DNA from 3 places in the Cupriavidus sp. TMH.W2 genome. Region 2 is predicted to be linked to each of the others. Evidence: predicted binding sites of a transcription regulator. Region 2 holds the regulator's gene; each other region holds the start of a gene.
The links. Region 2 encodes FNR, which switches genes on or off when oxygen is low (the NO sensors DNR and NnrR bind a similar motif). Its sites were predicted from a motif close to TTGATNNNNATCAA; they were not measured.
Positions count from the first base shown of each region.

Region 1: a site for FNR is predicted at 1,274-1,287, ahead of paaA (1,2-phenylacetyl-CoA epoxidase subunit PaaA). Genes of this name have one in related genera too.
Region 3: a site for FNR is predicted at 1,083-1,096, ahead of ACREYQ_RS02770 (universal stress protein). Genes of this name have one in related genera too.

Region 1 covers NZ_CP193793.1:2,116,483-2,118,745, reverse strand. The annotation lists gene ACREYQ_RS27085 (ureidoglycolate lyase) at 1-186, shown strand, start outside; gene paaX (phenylacetic acid degradation operon negative regulatory protein PaaX) at 236-1,192, opposite strand; gene paaA (1,2-phenylacetyl-CoA epoxidase subunit PaaA) at 1,323-2,263, shown strand, end outside.
Region 2 covers NZ_CP193792.1:2,118,322-2,120,584, forward strand. The annotation lists gene ACREYQ_RS09725 (sulfite exporter TauE/SafE family protein) at 1-515, opposite strand, end outside; gene fnr (fumarate/nitrate reduction transcriptional regulator Fnr) at 594-1,319, shown strand; gene ACREYQ_RS09735 (hypothetical protein) at 1,338-1,583, opposite strand; gene ACREYQ_RS09740 (hypothetical protein) at 1,580-1,789, opposite strand; gene ccoG (cytochrome c oxidase accessory protein CcoG) at 1,833-2,263, opposite strand, start outside.
Region 3 covers NZ_CP193792.1:589,497-591,759, reverse strand. The annotation lists gene ACREYQ_RS02775 (CaiB/BaiF CoA transferase family protein) at 1-872, opposite strand, end outside; gene ACREYQ_RS02770 (universal stress protein) at 1,193-1,633, shown strand; gene ACREYQ_RS02765 (serine/threonine protein kinase) at 1,683-2,263, opposite strand, start outside.

The DNA of each region.
Region 1 (2,263 bases), on a different replicon from region 2:
AAGCTGGTGTCGTACGTGAGTTCGTGCATGAGCCTGCAGCCGGGCGATGTGATCTCGACGGGCACGCCGCCGGGCGTCGGGCTCGGCATCAAGCCGCAGCCAATCTATCTGAAGTCTGGACAGGCCATGCGCCTGGGCATTACCGGGCTTGGCGAGCAGCGGCAGTGGACCATTGCCGCACAGTAAGAGTGTCCGGCGCGTTTCGCACTTGCTCAAGCGTTTCCTGTGAGGCGCCTTACGGCGCGGCGTGGTCACGGGCGGCGGCTGCATGGCTGCCGGCCCGGAAGCGCTTGCGCAGGACATGGCCCGCATTGAGCAGCGGGCCGTGAGCCGCTTCCACGTTCCGGCGCAGATAGTCCTCACTGGCATCGAGCAGCGCCAGGTACATGGCGCTGCACAGGCCGCGCGCCGTGCGGCCGGGCCAGTCCGCCGGAAGCAGCACTTCCGGCAGGTTGGGGTCGCGCAGCAGCACGCGCCGGTATTCGTGAACCAGCAGCGTGCGCAGGAAAAAGGCATCCGCCGGCGCCAGCTGCGCGGCTTCGTCCAGCAGCGGTGAAAAGCGACGCAGCAGCGCCTGCCATGCGGCGGCTACGTCTCCCAGCTTGAAGGTCTGTTGCATCAAGACCTGCAGCGGCCGGGGCGAGAACGCTTCCAGGCTGCGGGCCTCCATCACCGCCACATACTCCTGCGCGTGTGTCGCCTGCACGATCTCGCGCAGCGACGCCAGGTCGGCATTCGGGTGAGCCAGTACCCCCGGCGCAATCGCACCGAACCCTTCCCACAGCAATTCCCGCTTCAGGCGCTGCCGGATCGTGGCGCGCACGTCACTGCGCGCTAGCACCAGCGTCCAGCGGCCGTCCCACTCGGGCGCCTCGCCCGCGTAGATGCGCTTGCCGGCGTGCAGCACACGCTGCAGGCCGGCTTCCGACAACCCATAGTAGCTGCGCCGGCCGATGCGCGTGGCGGCCAGCCAGTCATCGGCAGTGAGGCGGAAGGTGGCGGTGCGCACCAGCCGGTCATTGATGCCGAACGGCGCCGCCAGGCGGATCAGGCTGCCCAGCCAGACCGCCTGGGGCCGCGGCGCGACCACGTCGCCGAACAGCGTCACCAGCAGCGAGTTGGCGCCCAGCTTGAGCCCGCGTGCCAGCCGCGTCACGCGCGGGGAAACCGGATCCGGGTCGGGCTTCGCCATCGGCGAGTCTCCAAAAGTGATACACAAACGTCGATTGCTTGAATCAAATTGTATCACTACCATCCATTTCAACTTACGAGATTGACGCAGATCAAGACGTCGATCACGGGCAAAACAGGTGGAGCAGACGATGTACGCACAGCTGGTGGAGACAGGAGCGACAAGGCTCCGCGCAATGGAAGAGATGGACCCGCAGGAACGCGAGTTCCAGGCCCGCGTGGATGCCGGCATCAAGATCGAAGCCAAGGACTGGATGCCCGAGGCGTATCGCAAGACCCTGGTGCGCCAGATCTCGCAGCACGCCCATTCCGAGATCGTGGGCCAGCTGCCCGAGGGCAACTGGGTCACGCGCGCCCCCACGCTGGAGCGCAAGGCGGTGCTGCTGGCCAAGATCCAGGACGAGGCCGGCCATGGCCTGTACCTCTACAGCGCGGCGGAAACGCTGGGCGTGTCGCGCGACCAGATGCTGGGCGACCTGCACAGCGGCAAGGCCAAGTATTCCAGCATCTTCAACTACCCCACGCTGAGCTGGGCCGATATCGGCATGATCGGCTGGCTGGTGGACGGCTCGGCCATCATCAACCAGGTGCCGCTGTGCCGCTGCTCGTTCGGCCCATATGCGCGCGCCATGGTGCGCGTCTGTAAGGAAGAGTCCTTCCACCAGCGCCAGGGCTACGACATCCTGCTGTCGCTGTGCAATGGCACGCCCGAGCAGAAGCAGATGGCGCAGGACGCGCTGAACCGCTGGTGGTGGCCGGCGCTGATGATGTTCGGCCCGTCCGACGGCGATTCGCCTAACAGCGCGCAGTCGATGCAATGGCGCATCAAGTTGTTCTCCAACGACGAGCTGCGCCAGAAGATGGTCGACCAGACCGTGCCGCAGGCCGAATACCTGGGCCTGACCATTCCCGATCCCGAACTGAAGTGGAACGAGGAACGCGGCCACTATGACTTCGGCGAGATCGACTGGTCCGAGTTCTACCACGTCATCCAGGGCAACGGCCCGTGCAACCGCGACCGCCTGCGCACCCGCGTCAAGGCCTGGGACGACGGCGCATGGTTCCGCGACGC
Region 2 (2,263 bases):
GTCAGCGCGCCATAGACCATGCCGCAGGGGACCAGGCCCCAGGCCAGCCCAACGCCATAGCGCCGCGCCAGCCCGCCGCGCACCCGCACGGAGGCTGGCATGCCGCCGGCCAGGCGGCCGAGCCGTCGCGCCGCGGCAGCACTGCAGCGCGCTGCCAGCCGCTCCAGCCAGTTCACGGTAAAGGTACTGCCGCGCAGCAGGCGCCAGCCCGACCACAGCAGCATCAGGCTGCCCGCGCCGAACAGCCAGCGCTGCACCGGCAGATAATCCTGCTTCCATGCCGAGGCGCCGGCGGCACCCAGCGCCGCACCCAGCAGCATATAGGTCGAAATCCTGCCCATGTGCATCACCAGCAACTCGCCCAGCCAGGCAGCGCGGCTGCGCACCAGGCTGACTGTCGCAGGCATCCCGCGCCGCTGTTCCACGGCGAGGGCCACGCCACCGCACATCGCGGCACAGTGGACACCGCCCAGCAAAGCCAGCAGGAAAACGCTGATCAGCACCCCAAATGTCAATTCTGTCTCCCTGCCGGATCACATCGCACGTTAAAATGTATCAATCGCGCCCTCGCTGCCATTTCTAGCAGGTTCCAATTGCTCACCTCCATTCCCATTACCGAGATGTCGCCCCGTTGCTCCACTTGTGCGATGGGGCAGCTGTGCCTTCCGGTTGGCATGTCGCAGCAAGACCTCGCTAAGATGGACACGCTGGTGCAAGAGCGCATTCGCGTGCACAAGGGTGAAACCCTGTACCGCATGGGCGATCCGCTCACCGCCGTCTATGCCATCCGCTTCGGCACGCTCAAGACCCACGTCACCACCGAAGACGGCCGCTCGCAGATTACCGGTTTCCATCTGCCCGGTGAAATCGTCGGGCTCGACGGACTCGGCGAGATGCAGCATGCCTCCGATGCCGCCGCGCTGGAAGATACCGAGGTGTGCGTGGTCCGCATGAAGGATCTGCAATCCCTGTCATCAGACCTGCCGTCGCTGCAGCAGCAGTTCCTGCGCCTGATGGGCAAGGAGATCACGCAAGATCAGCTCATGCTGGTCACGCTGGGTTCGATGCGCGCCGAGGAACGCCTCGCCGCCTTCCTGATCAACCTGTCGGAGCGGCTGTCGGCGCGCGGGTATTCGGCGTCCGAGTTCGTGATGCGCATGAGCCGCGAAGAAATCGGCAGCTACCTCGGGTTGAAGCTGGAAACCGTCAGCCGCCTGTTCTCCCGCTTTGCCGAAGCGGGCCTGATCCAGATCCGCCAGCGCCACGTCAAGCTGGTCGACATCGACGGCATCAAGCAACTCTACAGCCGCACTTGCTGAGCCGCCGCCGCGCCGGCCTCATTCCAGTTCATCGGTATCGGCCAACCGCGTCGGCATGGTGTAGAGCGTCAGCCCGCTCGACAGCGCGCAGAACACCCAGGCCAGCAGGAAGCCGACAGTGTAGACCGACTCGCGCGACGATTCGATCGGATGGCCGAAGAACTTCAGGTCACCGGGATCAACGACTGAAAAGACCGTCGCGGTCGCAAAGCCGGCCATCAGGAACCCCGGCCAAAGTACCCACATCAGCCAGCGCAACTTCATGGCTGCCTCGCTGTGCCAGGCTTTGACGGCGTGGCCCCGGCCTTCTCCACCACCAGGCCATGGCGCGTCGCGCCCCCCACAGGCATGTCGGGATGCGTTGACGCCAGCCAGATCGTCACGCCGCACGCCACCATGGCCGCCAGCGGACCGCTCATCAGCAGCCACGGCCACGGTTCCTTCCACCACGGATTGCCTTGCTGACTCATCTTGCCCCCTTCGTCTTGGCGACTACGTCCGAGTCCCCTGGCTTCACAAATCGCGCGGCACGATAAAACTGGTGGATTGCCGGATTTCGGCATGCCCCCGCTCCGTGCCTTCGCTCGTTACTGTCACGCTGATCTTGTGCGTGCCCTGCGCCGCGGCCTCGATCGGCACGCGGATGCGGACCGGCAGCAACCGGTTGGAGGTCGGCGCCAGCGATTCGGCTTGCTTGTCGTACTCCACCGTCAGGTTCTTCAGTTCGTCGCTGTCGGCGCTCACCCGGATCCGCATCGGCGCTTCGGTCGTGTTGATCAGCTGCAGGCGATAGACATTCTCGATCCAGCGCCCTTCCACTTCCCGGCCAAGCGCACCACGGTCGCGGATGATGTCGACCTTCAGCGGTGTGCGCAGCGCGATCGACGCCAGGAACCCGGCCAGCAGCGCGACCCAGATCACTGAATAGATGATCACGCGCGGAC
Region 3 (2,263 bases), 1.5 Mb from region 2:
GCGATGCAGGCGGCAATGCGCGCCTTCACTGCCGGCCACTGGGCGCGGTCGTACTGTGCGGCCGGGTCGATGTCGGTCAGTTCGAGCCGCTCGAGCAGTTCCCGGTAGAACTGCGGCTCGAGCGCGCCCAGCGTGATGGCGCGGCCGTCGGCGCAGCGGAACACGTCATAGAACGGCGAATCATGGAACGGGCTGGGCTGCGGGCCGCCCAGCGTGCCGGCGGCGCGCGACACCTGCACCAGCGAGCCGAGCATGGCGACGACATCGGTGATGGCGGCGTCCACCACGCAACCCTCGCCGCTGGCGCGCGCGCTCAGGATGGCGCTGGTGATGCCGAAGGCCAGGCCGAGCGCGCCGGTGGCGTCGCCCATCACGGTCGGCGGCACCATCGGCAGGGCATCATCGCGCGCGGCCATCGACAAGAGGCCGGTCAGCGCGATGTAGTTGAGGTCGTGGCCGGCGCTCTGCGACAGCGGGCCGGTCTGGCCCCAGCCCGTCATGCGGCCGTAGACCAGGCGCGGATTGCGCGCGTGGCACGCCTTGGGGCCCAGGCCAAGGCGCTCCATCGCGCCCGGGCGCAGCCCTTCGATCAGCGCGTCGGCGCCTGCCACCAGGTCCAGCGCGGCGGCCACGTCCTCTGGCGCCTTCAGGTTCAGCTGCACTACGCGCTTGCCGTGCTCAAGTTCCATGTCGGGCGGCACGCCCTGGCCGCGCAGGATGCGGCGGGCATCGGGCGCGACCGGGCGGGTGACCAGCGTGACCTCGGCACCCAGGCCGGCCAGCATGGCACCGCACAAGGGGCCGGGGCCGATGCCTTCGAATTCCACTACCTTGATGCCGCGCAGGGGCAGCAGGTTGCCACGCTCACTCATGATCGTCGTCTCCGGAATTGCCGCTCGCCCGCGCCATGGCCGGGAGGCGGCTTGCATTGTGGTATGGGATAGTCGTGCCCGCCATGGGGCCCGGAAGCATGCTACGCGCGGCCGTGTTGACGGGGCAATGGCCAAATGCTTCAGGCGGATTGACGGAATCCGTCAACCGGGCGGCTATCGCACTGCGACATCGGGTAAATCTGATCCGACTTGATTTAAATCGGGTCCCGGCAGGACACTGGATGGCATGATGGTTCCAGATGGCGTTGCCGCCTCATGGCCGCACCGCCTGCCGACAGCCCCCATCCAGGAGATTCCCCATGACCAATATTGTGCTCGCCACCGACGGCTCGGCCTTCAGCGACGCCGCAGCCCGCTTTATCGTCGAAGGCAAGCTGCTGCAGAGCGGCTTCACCGTGCACGTCGTGCATGTGGCGCCGGAAGTGAGCGGCCAGGTGCGCGCCTTCGTCAGCAAGGAAACCATCGACGACTGGCACAAGGAGGCCAGCGACAAGGCCATGGCGGGGGTATGCGACATCCTGTCCGCGGCCAGGGTGCCGTTCGAGCGGCACCCGCTGCATGGCTTCGCGCCGGAGCGCATCGTCGCCCATGCGCGCTCGGTCGACGCAGCGGCCATCGTGATGGGCACGCATGGCCGGGGCTCGTTCTTCGATGCGGTGATCGGTTCGGTGGCGGGCCGCGTGCTGGCGCAAGCCGAGTGCGCGGTGCTGCTGGTCAAGGCACCGGAAAAGAAGAGTTAAGCAGGCAGCAGACGGTGGGTGCCTGCATGGCGCCACCGCCCCGCAAGCCTCAGGCGCCCCACAGGGGCGCTTCGTCCATCAGCGCAACCTGTTCGCGCAGTTCCAGGATGCGGTCCTGCCAGTAGCGCGCCGTGCCGAACCACGGGAACGCGGCCGGAAAGGCCGGGTCGGCCCAGCGGCTGGCCAGCCAGGCGCTGTAGTGCAATAGCCGCAGCGTGCGCAGCGCTTCTACCAGCCACAGTTCGCGCGCGTGGAATTCGGCGAAATCTTCATAACCGGCAACGATGTCGGCCAACTGGTCCTGCATGGCCGCACGGTCCCCTTCCAGCAGCATCCAGATGTCCTGGATCGCCGGCGCCATGCGGCTGTCGTCGAAATCGACGAAATGCGGGCCGGGTGTGCCATGGGTGCCACCGCGCGCATCGTCCTCGCCGATCCACAGCACGTTGCCGCGATGGCAGTCGCCATGGGTGCGCAGCAGCCGCACCTCGCCGGCGCGCTCATAGCAGCGGCGCACGCCGTCCAGCGCCAGGTCCGTCACCGACTGCCAGGCGGGCAGCAGGTCGGCGGGAATGCAGCCGCTGGCAAGCAGCCAGGCGCGCGGGGCAATGCCGAAAGTGTCGAGATCCA